Regions from separate parts of the Synechococcus sp. W4D4 genome, predicted to be linked through region 3. Evidence: predicted binding sites of a transcription regulator. Region 3 holds the regulator's gene; each other region holds the start of a gene.
What was found. Region 3 encodes NtcA, which controls nitrogen genes in cyanobacteria. Its sites were predicted from a motif close to GTANCNNNNGNTAC; they were not measured.
Positions count from the first base shown of each region.

Region 1: the regulator NtcA is predicted to act here: its motif matches at 1,952-1,965, upstream of ACLM42_RS09400 (DUF4278 domain-containing protein).
Region 2: the regulator NtcA is predicted to act here: its motif matches at 1,490-1,503, upstream of ACLM42_RS12350 (anthranilate phosphoribosyltransferase family protein).
Region 4: the regulator NtcA is predicted to act here: its motif matches at 1,871-1,884, upstream of ACLM42_RS12320 (molybdenum cofactor guanylyltransferase).

Region 1 covers NZ_CP180404.1:1,681,447-1,685,063, reverse strand. Annotated here, with positions in the region: gene ACLM42_RS09425 (glycosyltransferase family 2 protein) at 1-338, shown strand, start outside; gene ACLM42_RS09420 (HEAT repeat domain-containing protein) at 296-772, opposite strand; gene ACLM42_RS09415 (photosystem I reaction center subunit VIII) at 885-1,001, shown strand; gene ACLM42_RS09410 (photosystem I reaction center subunit XI) at 1,046-1,537, shown strand; gene ACLM42_RS09405 (hypothetical protein) at 1,662-1,883, shown strand; gene ACLM42_RS09400 (DUF4278 domain-containing protein) at 1,992-2,159, shown strand; gene ACLM42_RS09395 (mechanosensitive ion channel family protein) at 2,357-3,617, shown strand, end outside.
Region 2 covers NZ_CP180404.1:2,254,319-2,257,935, reverse strand. Annotated here, with positions in the region: gene ACLM42_RS12365 (formate/nitrite transporter family protein) at 1-20, shown strand, start outside; gene ACLM42_RS12360 (hypothetical protein) at 24-809, shown strand; gene cynS (cyanase) at 879-1,331, opposite strand; gene ACLM42_RS12350 (anthranilate phosphoribosyltransferase family protein) at 1,555-2,619, shown strand; gene ACLM42_RS12345 (hypothetical protein) at 2,629-2,826, opposite strand; gene ACLM42_RS12340 (hypothetical protein) at 2,854-3,015, opposite strand; gene ACLM42_RS12335 (nitrate reductase associated protein) at 3,148-3,615, shown strand; gene ACLM42_RS12330 (molybdopterin oxidoreductase family protein) at 3,596-3,617, opposite strand, start outside.
Region 3 covers NZ_CP180404.1:1,856,306-1,859,922, forward strand. Annotated here, with positions in the region: gene ACLM42_RS10430 (cob(I)yrinic acid a,c-diamide adenosyltransferase) at 1-196, opposite strand, end outside; gene rph (ribonuclease PH) at 314-1,048, shown strand; gene ntcA (global nitrogen regulator NtcA) at 1,114-1,854, shown strand; gene ACLM42_RS10445 (DUF3084 domain-containing protein) at 1,930-3,087, shown strand; gene ACLM42_RS10450 (resolvase) at 3,084-3,533, shown strand; gene ACLM42_RS10455 (DUF3146 family protein) at 3,511-3,617, opposite strand, start outside.
Region 4 covers NZ_CP180404.1:2,248,380-2,251,996, forward strand. Annotated here, with positions in the region: gene ACLM42_RS12310 (sulfite exporter TauE/SafE family protein) at 1-226, shown strand, start outside; gene moaA (GTP 3',8-cyclase MoaA) at 223-1,251, opposite strand; gene ACLM42_RS12320 (molybdenum cofactor guanylyltransferase) at 1,248-1,835, opposite strand; gene ACLM42_RS12325 (NarK family nitrate/nitrite MFS transporter) at 2,104-3,617, shown strand, end outside.

The sequences.
Region 1 (3,617 bases), 170 kb from region 3:
ACGGGATCGATCGCACCTTCCGGGTGCTGATGGATCTGTTCACCGTCTGGTTCATGAAGCGCTTCTTGACCAGGCCGATGTACGTCTTCGGCTTCGGGGGCCTCAGCGCGATGGCCATCGGCGCGCTCCTGAGCGCCTATCTGCTCATGGTGAAGTTGGGGGGCGCAGAGATCGGCAACAGGCCTTTGCTCTTGGTGGCCGTCTTGGCCCTCATTACCGGGGTGCAGCTCTTCTGCTTTGGCTTGCTTTCAGAGGTGCAGATGCGCACTTATCACGAGAGCCAGGGCCGCCCGATCTATCGCATCCGGGAGACGTTGCGCGGCAGTTTGAGCGGTTGAGCCACGGCGACCGGAGCGCTGCTGCGGCCGCGGAAGTTGGTCATGGCTTCAGCGGCGAGCTGGGCAACAACCTGATCGGCATCGCGCAGGCCGCGGCGAATTAGCGGCAGGGCCTCGCGGTGGCGCCAGAGCTGGCAGATCGCCATGGCGGTGCGGCGCTGCTCACCACCTGCGCGGAACTGCTGCTCGAGTTGCTTCAGCAGCTCCCCGCGGCCGCGGCGATCGCTGGCTGCCGGAAGCACAACCATGGCGCTGCTCGCCTGAGTTGTGGAGTCGTTCCCTCCACCAGGGATGACCAATTCCATTTGGCCGCGGTTCAGGGCCGCAATGGCGGAAGCATCGGTGGAGCGCAGGATATTGCGCTTGGGCCGGCCCAGGACCCAGCAGGCCGCCACGACACCTGCGAGGACGATTCCGGTGAAGGCCTGGGTCATGGCTCGGCGCGGCTGGTTGGTCTGAACTTTTATGTCGCCCCTGGAGGCCCCGAAGAGCAGCTCCGGCAGGGCTCCTTACAGTGCCGAACGGTAGCTGTATTGGCCCACGCTGATGACCGGAGACTTCGTCGCCGCCTGGATGCCCTCGGTGTTCGTGCCCCTTGTCGGGATCCTGGCTCCTGCTGTGGCCATGGCCCTGCTGTTCAACGTGATCGAAGCCCGCGACTGAGTTGTCGCCGCTTTATTCCCGAGCCACCTGACGTTCTTCCCCCGATGACCGTGACCCCCGTGGCCGACCCCTGCGTCGGCAATCTGGCCACTCCCGTCAACAGCAGCTACTTCAGCCGCGCTTTCCTGGGCGCGCTGCCTGCTTATCGCCCCGCCCTCTCTCCCAACCGTCGCGGTCTGGAAGTGGGTATGGCCCATGGCTTTTTCCTTTACGGCCCCTTCACCATCTGCGGCCCCCTGCGCGCTACCGAGTACGCCAGCACCGCTGGTCTGCTGGCTGCCGTTGGTCTGGTCTCGATCCTGACGGTCTGCCTCTCGATTTACGGCACCGCTGGCCGCGGCCCCAACGTGCAGCCGGCTGACGCCACCATCGACAACCCACCTGCTGACCTGTTCACCAAGGCTGGCTGGGCTGAATTCGCTAGCGGTTTCTGGCTCGGCGGTTGCGGCGGTGCTGCCTTCGCTTGGTTCCTGGCTGGAACCACCATCGTGGCTCCCCTGGTGAAGATTGCCGGTGGCGTCTGGAGCGTCGGCTGAGCCCAGCCCGATCCACGTCCATTCACTCTTTGCCCGCCAGATCCTTTGGGGTCCGGCGGGCTTTTTGATGCCTTGCCGTTCGTTGGGGCCATGGCTATCGAGTCAGTAGAGCTGTGGTGCTGTGATGACGCGTTGGCCTGCTTTGGTTCTTGCGGCGACCCTCTCGGCTCTGCCTGGTGCAGCGATGGCTGAGCCCCTGCCGCCGCCGATCGGTCCACTTCCTTCTTCCGATCAGACCGATCAGGGTTATCCGGGGGATGTGGAGAACGCCCTGAGTGATTTCACGCGTTTTCAGTGCGATTTGCTGTTCTTTCTGACCCCACGGCAGAACTGCCCAAGCGATTAAGCATCGAAATCTGCGTTGTGTAATCGCCTGAACGACACGCCTGGTTTCGGCGCGGCTAAAACAGTGCTGTAGCAACCGCTACAAAACGTTCACCTCGGCACCTTTTGGTTGCCTGAGGCGCAGTTCGATCCAGGCCATGGAACGGGGACCTGGGCTGACTCCGAGGAACTACCCATGACCCTCACCTATCGCGGCCAGAAGTACCAGCAGAACAAAGAGGCTGTCTCTTCCAAGCATCCTCAGCTGAACTACCGAGGCCTCAAGTACGTCAAGTGATTCCCGCTTGATTTCGATGCTTGAAGCCCCGCATTTGCGGGGCTTTTTTGTGTCAACTGAGTCGGTAGTGGTGAGAGGATGAGCGGCTCTTTTTCGTGCTGCTACGCAGCCCGTTCATGCCGCAGCTGATGGCGTTCCGGCGAGGCCTTCTCCGGGGGCTTCTGGTTCTTTTGGTTGGGGCGTTATGGCTTGTTGGCTTGGTCCAGGTTCAGGCTGCTGAAGTCCTGGAGAAACCCGCGATTCCCGGTTGCAGTCCAGATCCTCAGGTCATTGCGTTGGCTGGTGAGCCGGTGCTTGAAGTCCGCCGGCCTCCCGCTGGGGAGTCCTTGCGCGCCTATGGCGAGCGTCAGGAGGAAGCCCTGCTGGAGATCGCCAAGGACTACGCGCTGCAGCCGTCCCGGCTCCAGCGTTGGGAGGATGAGCCGTTCTCGATCATTGGCTTCAAGTCGCCTGGGCTTGAACCGCGGGCGGTGATCGCCGTCGATGACAAACAGGCCCGTTGTTTTGAGCTGAGTCGCGAGGAGCTGGCCAGTCGTTATCTCACGACCCTGCAACTGGCGATTCGCCAATACCGGGTCAATCACTCATTGACCTCGTGGTTGAAAGCCACGGCCCTGGCGGCGCTCTTCCTCGGTTTGTACCTGGGCTGGATCCGCCTCCAAAGCGCGGCCAATCGACAACTCCGTGCCCAGGTGGATCGCGGAGCAATGTTCGGGGTGCCGTTCAGGCGCTTGAAGCGGTTCCCTCTACCGATCGGGGCGGAGCGACTGAAGGCGCTGTTGCAGCAGATCAGGCAGGTGGTGCACTGGTCCCTGCTGGCTCTGGTCACCTACCTACTGGTGCCGCTTTTGCTCGCCTTCTTCCCGCCAACGATGGCAATGTCGAAGGGGCTGCGCGGTCAGATCCTCCAGTTCATCGGTGGGGTTCTTGATGGCGTGGTTGAGGCGATCCCTGGTCTGGTTTCCGTCGGTTTGATTTTGGGGATCACGTTTGTCCTGGTCCGGTTGAGCGGGGCTTGGTTTCGGGCTCTGGATCAAGGGCGAATCGCCATCCCAGGCTTCTATCAGGAGTGGGCGAAACCGACGGCTCGGATCGTGTCGATCCTGCTGGTGCTCGCCGGATGTGCGGCGGCCTTCCCCTACATCCCCGGATCTGGAACCCGGGTCTTTCAAGGGGCCGGTCTGTTTCTGGGTGTTCTGGCCGCCTTGGGTTCCAGCGCCATCGCCAACAACGTGATCAGTGGCCTGATGCTCATCTACACCCGAGCGTTTCGGGAGGGGGACCGCGTTGAGATCAACGGGGTGACTGGTGTTGTGCAGGAGCGAGCCCTCTTAGTCACGCGGATTCAGACCCCGCGGAATGAATTGGTGAGCATCCCCAATGCCACCGTGATTGGGGCCTCCGTGGTGAACTTCAGTTTTTCCCAGCGGGAGATCAAACAGCCCATTGCCATCGCCA
Region 2 (3,617 bases), 400 kb from region 3:
CTGAGCTGGGGGCTCGCTGATCCATGGGAACCGCTGTCGCCTCCGTTTCCGGGCTCCTCTCACCCTTGGAGGAAGCTGCTTTAAGCGAGCGGCTGGGACGCTGGCGGCGGCAGCCCCTCTCCCTTGAGGAACTGAGCAACCTTCTGCCTCGGGTCTGTGATCCATCCCTGGCCCTCAGCCTGGCTGAGCGCTTGGGGATGGCTGGACCCGAGGCTATCGATTGGATCCTTCCCCTCTGCCAATCGCAGGGCATCACGAGACCGCTGATCCGCGCACTGGGCATCTGTCACCACCCCCAAGCCTGCGAGCAACTCTTGGCCTGGCTCCCCAATGCCGGCGTGCTTGAGCCTGAGGTGCTTGAAGCGCTGGGTTGCTGGGGAAACCTGATCGACATCACGATCATCGAAGACGCACTGAGGGCCCCTGGCCAAAGCCATCGCCTGGCAGGACTGACGCTGCTGACCTTCCGCAACCGCAGCCTCGAAGCCAGCGAAGTTCTGCGGCTGACGACCCCTCTCCTGGAGGATTTCCGGTCCGAGGTTGTCATCGCCACAATCAAGCTTTTGCAAAGGCGCAACGAACCCGTCGTCTTAGAGGCGATCAGCAGCCGCATCAGCCTGGATGCACTGCCAGGTGTGGCTGAGACAGCTCTTCAAGCCCTCGGTTGCATCGGCAGCCTCGAGAGCTGCCAACACTTGCTCGCCCTACGCAGCCAGCTAGCCGGCACAGTGCTCGAAGAGCCGCTGGAGCGTCAGCTCAAGGCCCAGATCCGACATCGCGCCTGGATTGAACAAGCCATCAATGCCTAGGTTTTCACTCTGAGGTTTGTGACCATAAAAAAAGCCCCCTTTCGGGGGCTTTTGCATGGGGAGATCAACTCACCACTTTTTATAGGGAAGGAATTTGCCGCACATGGTGACCTTGACGCGATCACCAGCGGGATCTTCAACTTTGTCGACATCCAGAGTGAAGTCGATGGCACTCATGATGCCGTCGCCAAACTTCTCTTGAATGACGTCCTTCAGGGGCATTCCATAGACCTGCATGATCTCGTAGAAGCGATAGATCAGTGGGTCGGTAGGGATCACGGGATCCAGGCCACCCTTGGTCGGGAAGGCTTGCAGGGCCTCGGTGATGGCGTGATCGAGGCTCAACAGTTCAGCGAGCTTTTGAGCCTCTTCGGGCGAGGCGGTGGACTGGCCGTAGAACAACGAAGCAATCCAAACCTCGTCACGACCCAGCGCGGATTCCAGGTCGGCAAAGCTGAGGCCCTTGGCCTTCTTTGCTGCCATCAAGGTGGCGGTGATTGTGGCTGGCGAAGGAGCAGCCAGCGAGGGCATGGAAGCGGGAGTAACCGTCATGGAGACAGGCCAATAGCGATGAGAGGAGCGAACAGAATGGAGCGCTATCTGCCATCCGTTCAGCAACAAGAATCGCCGCAGTTGCGCACGCGCTGCGCAGCCGTTGCTACGGAGCCGGCAACCGATTAGTAGCCGCTGCTACCAGAACCGGTCCTGTGGCCACAGAAAATCAATTCATTGTCCCTCTGTCGGCATGACCGTCGCCGCACCCGTCACCGACAGCACGCCCCAAGGCCGAGCAACATTCAAGGCGTACCTGCAAAAGGTGGGCAGTGGTGAGCACACCAGCCGTGGTCTCAGCCGAGAAGAGGCCGCCCATGCCCTTGAGCTCATGCTCGACGGAGCGGCCAGTCCGGCCCAAATCGGTGCCTTCCTGATCGCACACCGCATCCGCCGGCCCGAGCCCCAGGAACTCACCGGGATGCTCGATGTTTACCGCCAGCGGGGCCCTCAACTCAGGACCGAGAAGCCGGCCATCAGCTTCGGCATGCCCTTCGACGGGCGGACCCGAACGGCCCCGATTTATCCGCTCACCGCTCTAGTGCTCTCCAGCGCCGGACTGCCCGTAGTCCTGCAAGGGGCGGGCCGGATCCCGGTGAAGTACGGAATCACGGCCATGGAGCTCTTCGCCGCCCTGGGGCTCCAACTGGCCGGCCGCAGTGTTGCGTGGGTGCAAGAGAAGCTCCAGTGCTGCGATCTGGCCCTGGTGCATCAACCCGATCACCTACCCGATGCCGAATCCCTGATTCCCTATCGAGAGGACCTTGGCAAGAGGCCACCCCTCGCGAGCCTGGAACTGCTCTGGACTGCGCACCAAGGCGAGCATCTCCTGGTCAGTGGCTTTGTGCACCCACCCACCGAAGCGCGGGCCTGGAAAGCACTCGAACTCGCCGGAGAAACCAACGTGCTCACCGTGAAAGGTCTCGAAGGAAGCACCGATCTGCCCATCAGCCGGGCTTGCGTCACCGGCCGACCAGGCCCCGAGGCCGAGGGACGCCAGATCCTTCACCCCAGGGACAACGGTTGCTACGGGGCCGACCCCCTTTGGGAAGGACTGGAGACCTGGAGCAGCCAAGCCGCAGCCGCCCTCGGCGGGCAAGGGGAACTCGCGACTGCTCTGATCTGGAATGCCGGCACCTATGTATGGCAGGCGGGTCTTGAGAGCACCCATGCCAACGGACTGGAGCGTTGCCGGGAACTGCTCAGCTCAGGGGCCGTCATGACCCATCTCCAACGGCTCCGCCAGGAGATGGGTTGACAAGCGAACTCAGCGCTCGCCCAGGACTTGCCACATCGCGGCTTGACCAGCGATCACGGGCTGCACCGGAGCGGGTGCAGAGGTCGCGACGGAAGCGCTACGGATGAGCTGAACGCCCAAGGACGCCACAACAAAGGCTCCGAGGAAACCCGTAGCAATGGTCAGGGGATGGCGGCCCTGAGCCGCGACTCCAGTTTTGGTTGCCATGACGGCAGAAGGGATTCGACCCAACCACTATGGAGACGCCAGCCAGCCATCGCCAGCTGAACCGGTCCAAAACGTTGTGGAAGCCGCCGGTGCGATGGACCAAGCGGCTGCGCCGGCCAACAGACGATCGCTGCTCAGCCAGCCATGGGAACCGCCCAGCAACACCCCAAGAGCAACGGCGAGACGCATGGCAGAGCGGTTGATTGAGGTGAGTTTGAAGAGATCAACGGACGCATTTGGGTGCCGTTGACACCAAACCGTTCACCCCACTGCCAGCAATCCCCAGAAGCGTCAAAATCACTACCAGAACCCCGTCTGGCCGTGACCTCTGAGGCCCCCTCGGCAAGCCATTGCTTCGACTTCGAGAGCGATTTCATCGGCAACTGGCGCTGCATTCCCCTCTGCGTGCGCCGCAAGCTGGATCTCTGTGGCGTCAAGCTCAAGCTCAACCACTGGCTGGCCCTGAACCAAACGCAACGGCAGAGCATCGTCGACTGGGAGGACACGCCGGAGGGCCTCGCTCAACTGCGCCAACACCTGCTGGCGTGCACCGAGTCCATGGCCGACGGTCAGGCCAAAACGCTGCCGATCTCAACCGGGGAGACCTGGCAGAACCCCCTCGAGATCCCCGAGCTCCTCACCGCCGCCGCCCAGAACCGCGGCATCACCCTCCGGCCTGAGCAGTGGTCCGCCCTCAGCGAGCTCGAGCGCTTTGCCCTCTGCAAGCTGGCGCGGCCGGGGCATGACCACCACAACCTGGAGGCGGCCTTCAGTGAAGTGCTGGCGTAAAC
Region 3 (3,617 bases):
CTGCACTGCGCAAGGCCTGACTGAACACCCCGCTGAAGCTGCCGCGGAACGGCGCTGTATGCACCTGAAGTTGCCCCTCCTGCTGGGCCGCCAGACGAACGCTGCGGGAAGGAGCAGACGCTGGAATCGAGGCCAGCGGGCGCAGGTGTCCAGCACGGGGCGTAGCGCTGGGAGTGGCTGCAAGGCTGGCCGTCATCGATTGCATGGCTGCCGCTTGGGATCCTGAATGTAGCGGCGTTAGGCCGTCCGGCAAGCAACAAGCACTACCTGTAGTGCAAACACCCGTACCATCGAGACACTGAGCCAGCCCGCAATGAGCAGCACCCAACCCCGGCGGGACGGCCGCGGCGCCATGGATCTGCGCAGCACTCGCTTCGACTGGGATCCGATGGGGTTTGCCCTGAGCTCAGTCACGGTTCACACGGGGCGAACCGCCGTGATCTGCAGCGTTTGCCTCGAAGAAGGCGTCCCGAAATGGCGAAAAGGTTCAGGCAAAGGCTGGCTGAGTGCCGACTACAGACTGCTGCCGGCCAGCACCCCCAGCCGCCAGCCAAGGGAGCTGATTAAGCTGAGCGGCCGCACCCAGGAAATTCAACGCCTGATTGGCCGCAGCCTCAGGGCCTGCCTCGATCTCGAGGCTCTGGGCGAGAGGACGCTGCAGATCGATTGCGACGTTCTGCAGGCCGACGCCGGGACCCGCACGGCCTCCATTACTGGGGCCTGGGCCGCCTTGGCCCTGGGACTGCGCCGGCTCGAGCAGCGGGGGGTGCTGGAGCGATCTCCCTTAATCGGTCAGGTGGCAGCAGTCTCGGTTGGCCTGGTCGATGGGGAAGCGCTACTGGATCTGGACTACAGCGAAGACAGCCGAGCCGAGGTGGATTTGAACGTGGTGATGAATCAAGAGCAGCATTTGCTCGAAATTCAGGGCACCGCAGAGGGCGCACCCTTCAGTCGCCAACAGCTTTCTACCCTGGTTGACCTGGCCGAAGCTGGAATCCAGCGCCTTCTGAGCGCTCAGAGCCAGGCCTTGGCAGAAGCCCCGAATTAGTTTCAATGGCTACATGGCTGCCCTGGACTGATCCGTAGGTTCATAAACACATCAGTCGCGCTGACATGGTTGTGGCCACGCAAGGATTCAGCCGCTACTCCCCTAGCCCCACTACCGGTACGTCCGTGATCGCACCGATCGCGGGCAGTCCGCTACCGCCTAATGCAACGCTCCTGGATGTGATCCGGGGCCTCAGCGGCAGCACGACGGAAATCGTCGAGCGCGGCAAAACGATCTTTTTCCCTGGGGATCCAGCCGAGAAGGTCTACCTCCTCAAACGCGGAGCAATCCGCCTCTCCCGCGTCTATGAATCGGGCGAGGAGATCACGGTGGCGCTCCTGAGGGAAAACAGCCTGTTCGGGGTGCTCTCCCTGCTGACTGGTCAGCGCTCGGACCGCTTCTATCACTCCATTGCTTTCACCCGCGTCGAGCTCGTGACAGCCCCCGCCACCTCGGTGCGGAAGGCCATTGAGCAAGACCCCGCGGTGGGCCTGCTGCTGCTGCAGGGCCTGTCCTCTCGGATCCTGCAAACCGAGACCATGATCGAAACCCTCACCCACCGCGACATGTCCTCGCGACTGGTGAGTTTCCTGCTGGTGCTCTGCCGCGACTTTGGGGTTCCCAGCAGCGAAGGCATCACGATCGACCTGCGTCTCTCCCACCAGGCCATCGCCGAAGCGATTGGATCCACCCGGGTCACCATCACACGCCTGCTGGGTGACTTACGCAACGACGGTCTGGTGCAAATCGACCGCAAGAAAATCACCGTTTTCGATCCCTTGGCCCTCGCCAAACGCTTCAGCTAAACGGCTGAACTGGTGGCTGATCCCAGCTGATTTCCCACCGCCTGCAACCGATACTGACCGTCGTCGCCCAACGTCGTGTCCGGCTGGATCCTCATCCTGGCGCTGCTCATCCTCGGGGGAGTGCTCTCCACCCTGGGAGATCGCTTGGGATCCAAGGTCGGCAAGGCGCGTCTGAGCTTGTTTCGGCTCCGGCCCAAGAAGACGGCCGTGGTCATCACGGTCCTGACGGGCAGCTTGATCAGCGCGATCTCGCTCGGTCTGATGCTGCTCGTCAGTGATCGCCTGCGCACGGGGCTGTTCGAACTCGATCAGATCGAGCAGCGCTTGCGGGACAGCCGCAACGACTTGGCACAGAGCCGCACAGCCCTTCGCAGTGCAGAGAAGGAACGCAGCGAGGCCCAAAGCCAACTCAAGGTGGTGGCCCAGCAGGCCAGCCGACTCCAACGGGAACTGGCCCCGCTGATGGAGCAACGCCGGCAACTGGAAGCCGAGCGCGATCGCCTCAGCCGCGACATCGCGGCCAAGGATGCAGACCTACAACGCAACCGCTCTGAGCTCGCCAAGCTGAACAGCAAGATCAAGAGCAGCAGCCAAGAACTGGAGCGCCTCGAGCGCAATCTGATTGCCCTACGGCAAGGCGATGTGGTGATCAGCAGCGGCCAACTCCTCGAGGTCGCCAAGGTGCGAATCGAGAAACCCAGCCAGGCCAGGGAGGTGATTCACGCGCTGCTGCAACGCACGAATCTGAACGTCTACCAACGGGTGCTACCCGGGGAGACACCCAACCGCCAAATCCTCCTGGTCCCGCGCAGCGACATCAGCAAATTGGAGACGACCCTCAGCAAGAGAGGTGAGTGGGTGGTCAGTCTGATCTCGGCCGCCAACGTGCTCAAGGGCGAGCGTCAGGTGGTGGCTTTCCCAGATGTCAGGCCCAATAAGCGGGTCGTTCGCAGCGGTGAGCAACTGGCCACCACCGTCCTGGAGATCGATGAACGATCACCAGATCAGGTGCGCAGCCGCCTCAACCTGCTCCTAGCCGCGGCCTTCACCCGCGCCCAACGCCAAGGGGCTCTAGCCAATGGCCTCCAATTCGACCCGGCGCGCCTCAGCCAACTGGCCGACGCCCTGGTGAACCGTCCCCAGGGAAAGACGGCGAAACTCGAGGCCGTCTCGAGAGCCAACAGCGATCTGGCCGACCCCATTGCCGTGGACATCCGCTGGCAAAGCCCATGAGCACTTGGCTCGGCCTGGACCCAGGCCTCAGCAAATGTGGATTGGCCTTGTGTGACCAGGTCGCCGGGATGGTCACCGTCGCCGCCGTGCTCTCTCCTGAGGACTGCCTGGCTCAAATTCAGATCTGGCAGGTTGACCCTGGCCTCGAAGCGGTGGTGCTCGGCAATGGAACGGGCAGCAAACACTGGCAACAAGAGCTCATCGCCCTCGGCCTCAGCGTCCACGTGACCCCTGAAGCTGGAACCACCCTGGCCGCACGCTCGCGCTACTGGCAGCTGGAACCGCCTCAAGGCTGGCGGCGATTACTGCCGGAGGGCCTCAGGCTGCCCCCACGGGACTACGACGATGTGGTCGCGCAGCTGCTGCTGGAACGCCATTGGGGCACTGAACTCAGACGTTCTCCTGGCTTGCCCCTGCTGCGCCTCAAAACTTCGCGCGAACGTTGAAGGCGTAGTCCCCACCAGCCTCCAGCTGGTAGTCGGTTTTCAGCAGGAAGCGCAGCAACGCGTCCTGAATCAAAGCCCGGCCCA
Region 4 (3,617 bases), 390 kb from region 3:
GTGCAATTCCTTGGCGGGGCTCAGTGGTTGGTTGCTGAGCTATGGCGCTTCAGTCCTGCCTCCCGCTCCGCTCTTGCTGGCCCCTTTGCCGCTCGTGGCCTTGGCGGGAGCCCTTGGGAGTTGGTGCGGCAGTCGCCGTTTTCAAGAGGTCTGGATTCGCCGTCTGTTGGCGCTGGTGCTGCTGCTGGCCAGCCTGAAGTTGTCCGGCCTCTTGCCCTTGCCCTAGCCCCCCAGGTAGGCCATCTCCGCTTTGGGCTGTCCCGCGCGGGACGAGCGCTCTTCGCTGTAGCGGTCCTGGCGCTGACGCCAGAGCTGGCCCATCGCGAGCCGTAGCTCGCTTGGGCTTTGCAGCCAAGGCTTGAGGTCTTGGCCTTCGGAGGCAAACAGGCAGGTGTAGGCCATGCCATTGGCGGTGACCCGCAGCCGGTTGCAATCGCCGCAGAAGGGTTGGCTGATCGAGGCCACGACGGCGACCGAGCCGTTGCCATCGCGGTAACGCCAGCGGCTGGCGGTGCCATGGGCGGCCCGCCCGAGGGGCTCCAGGGGCCAGTGGCGGCTGAGGCGTTGGAGCATGTCCGCGGCGGGGACGACGTCCTCGGGGGACCAGCCATTGCGGTTGCCCACATCCATGGTTTCGATCAGCCGCAACTCCAGGCCGTGCTCTCGGGCGAGGGCGGCGAGGGGGAGCAGTTGATCGTCGTTGCGCCCGCGTTGGATCACGCTGTTGAGCTTCAGCGCCCCTGCGGCTGGATCAAATCCAGCGGCCTTGGCCGCGGCGATGGCCGCCAGGACCTGCTCCAAAAGCTGCTCCCCCTGCTGCGGCCGGCCACTCATCTCCCCCACCCGCTCAGGGTCGACGGCATCGAGGCTGATGGTCAGGCGTTGCAGCCCGGCTTGCCGCAGCCGCAGGGCGCGGGCTGGGCTGAGCAGGACGCCATTGGTCGTCAGCGCGATGTCCTTCAGGGCGCTGAGGGGGCTGCCTGTTTCCCGGCGGCCCTGGTCGATCGCCTCGAGCAGGTCGTCGAGATCGGGTGCCAACAGAGGTTCTCCGCCGGTGAGGCGCAGGCTGCTGACCCCCAGGCTGCAGGCCGCTTCGATCACCCGCAGCCGCTGCTCGGTGCTCAGCCTGTCGGCGGGTTCTTGGCCGTCGGGCTGGCAGTAGGGGCACGCCAGGTTGCAGCGCGCCGTCAGGGAGAGCCGCAGGACTCCGAGGGGACGCTGGAGTTGATCGGTGGCGGTGCCTGCGCTCATGCCATCAGCCTGGCGCGCTCGGCCGGGGTGTTCGCATTGATCAGCGGCTGGGCTGGGAGCACTACAGCTTGATGGGGGATGGTGGCGAGCCAGGCCTGCCAGCGCCGCTCTCCGCTGGCCAGGACCTCGGCCAGGCCGTTGCGTTGCTCGGGTCCACCGGGATAGATCCCCAGCAGGGGCTGCAGCCGCTCGCCGTCATGGGCAACGGCGGCCTGGCTGGGGGAGCGCCTCCAGTGCTCGATCAATGAGTCCAGTGTTCTTCGGTTGAGCTGGGGCATATCCACCGGCACCACTAGCAGGGCGCTGTCGCTGCCCCTGGGAAGGACCAGCTGCAGGGCGTGGAGGGGGCCTTGGGCGGGTGCGGGCTCCAGGGCCAGTGCAACACGCTCGAGCCCGGCGATCAGGTCGGCATGGCTGCTGTCTTGGCTGCAGACCGCCACGGAGGGGCAGACCTGGCTTAGGAGTTCAGCGGCACGCGACAGCCAGCTCCCGCCGTTGGGGTGGGGGAGGGCTGCTTTGTCCTGGCCCATCCGCCGGCTGGCGCCGCCGCAGAGCACTGCTCCCTGGAGCCGCATCGGAGTCATCGCTGCACGATGTAACCCCAGGAACCCCTGGAAGCGTCGCTGTTGCTACAAAACAGGCCTTGAACTACTACCTGCGGGATAAGTGATAAGTGCCATTAATTCCTCTCATTAGGCCGCGCCCTGCTTTGCGGTCGAGTTGCTCTTTGGTAACTGTCGTTACCCGAGTCAGTAGGTGGCGAGTGGTCCAATCTCTTCAGCGCTTGATGCGCTGTCCCCCTGGTCGCTGCTTTTTTGAAGGCCTGGGCTCATCCCACTGTCCCTGTCCTCCATGCTTAGCGATCTTTGGTCGCTCCAGGGGAGATATCGCACTCTTCATCTCACCTGGTTCGCCTTCTTCCTGACGTTTGTCGTCTGGTTCAACCTTGCTCCTCTAGCGACAACCGTTAAGGCCGACCTTGGCCTTGACCTAGGTCAAATTCGTACCGTTGCGATCTGCAACGTTGCACTCACGATTCCCGCTCGCGTGCTGATTGGCATGCTGCTGGACAAGTTCGGTCCCCGTAAGACCTATTCGGGCATTCTTGTCTTCTCGGTGATTCCCTGTCTGCTGTTTGCATCAGCGCAGGACTTCAATCAGCTGGTGGTTGCTCGCCTGCTGCTCTCCATTGTTGGTGCCGGCTTTGTGATCGGTATCCGCATGGTGGCTGAATGGTTTCCGCCCAAAGAGATCGGTCTGGCGGAAGGGATCTACGGCGGTTGGGGCAACTTTGGTTCGGCCTTCTCCGCACTGACTCTCGTCGCCCTGGCTGGCTTCCTCTCCTTCTCAGGTGGCTTCGAGCTCCCCACCGGCGCCATCTTGAATTGGCGTGGAGCAATTGCTCTGACCGGCATTATTTCGGCCGTCTACGGGGTGATCTACTTCTTTAACGTCACCGATACTCCCCCGGGAAAGACCTACCAAAAGCCCGCTAAGTCCGCTGGTCTTGAAGTGACCTCCATGCGGGACTTCTGGGGCCTGCTGGGCATGAATGTTCCCTTCGCGGCCATTCTCTGCGTGCTCTGCTGGCGCCTGCAAAAGGTTGGCTTCCTGAACGCCGGCACCTATCCCCTGGCGCTCCTCGCAGTTCTCGTTTGGTTTGGCTTCCAGACCTGGGGCATTATTCGCACCAACCGCGACCTGATCAACGGCGTTAAGCAATACCCCAAGGACGACCGCTACGAGTTCAAGCAGGTCGCCATTCTGGAGCTCACCTACATCGTGAACTTCGGATCTGAGTTGGCGGTTGTCTCCATGCTGCCGACATTCTTTGAGACCACGTTTGATCTTCCGAAGGCAACTGCCGGCATCCTGGCGTCCTGTTTTGCCTTTGTGAACTTGGTGGCTCGCCCCGGTGGCGGCCTGATTTCCGACAAGCTCGGTAGCCGCAAAAACACCATGGCCTTCCTCACCGGTGGCCTGGGCATTGGTTACTTGATCATGAGCATGATCAAGCCGGGCACCTTCTCCGGTTCCCTGGGCATCACCGTCGCGGTGTTGATCACGATGCTCGCCTCGTTCTTCGTCCAGGCCGGTGAAGGCGCCACCTTCGCGATGGTGCCCCTGGTCAAGAAGCGCGTCACGGGTCAGATCGCAGGTCTGGTGGGCGCCTACGGCAACGTTGGTGCGGTTGCTTACCTGACGATCTTCAGCCTGCTGCCGATGTGGATGGGTGGCGGCAAGGATCCCTCTGCAGAGATCGTCGCTTCCTCCAACAGCGCCTTCTTCCAGATCCTCGGGATTGCCGGATTGATCGTTGCTTTCCTCTGCTTCTTCTTCCTCAAGGAGCCCAAGGGTTCCTTCTC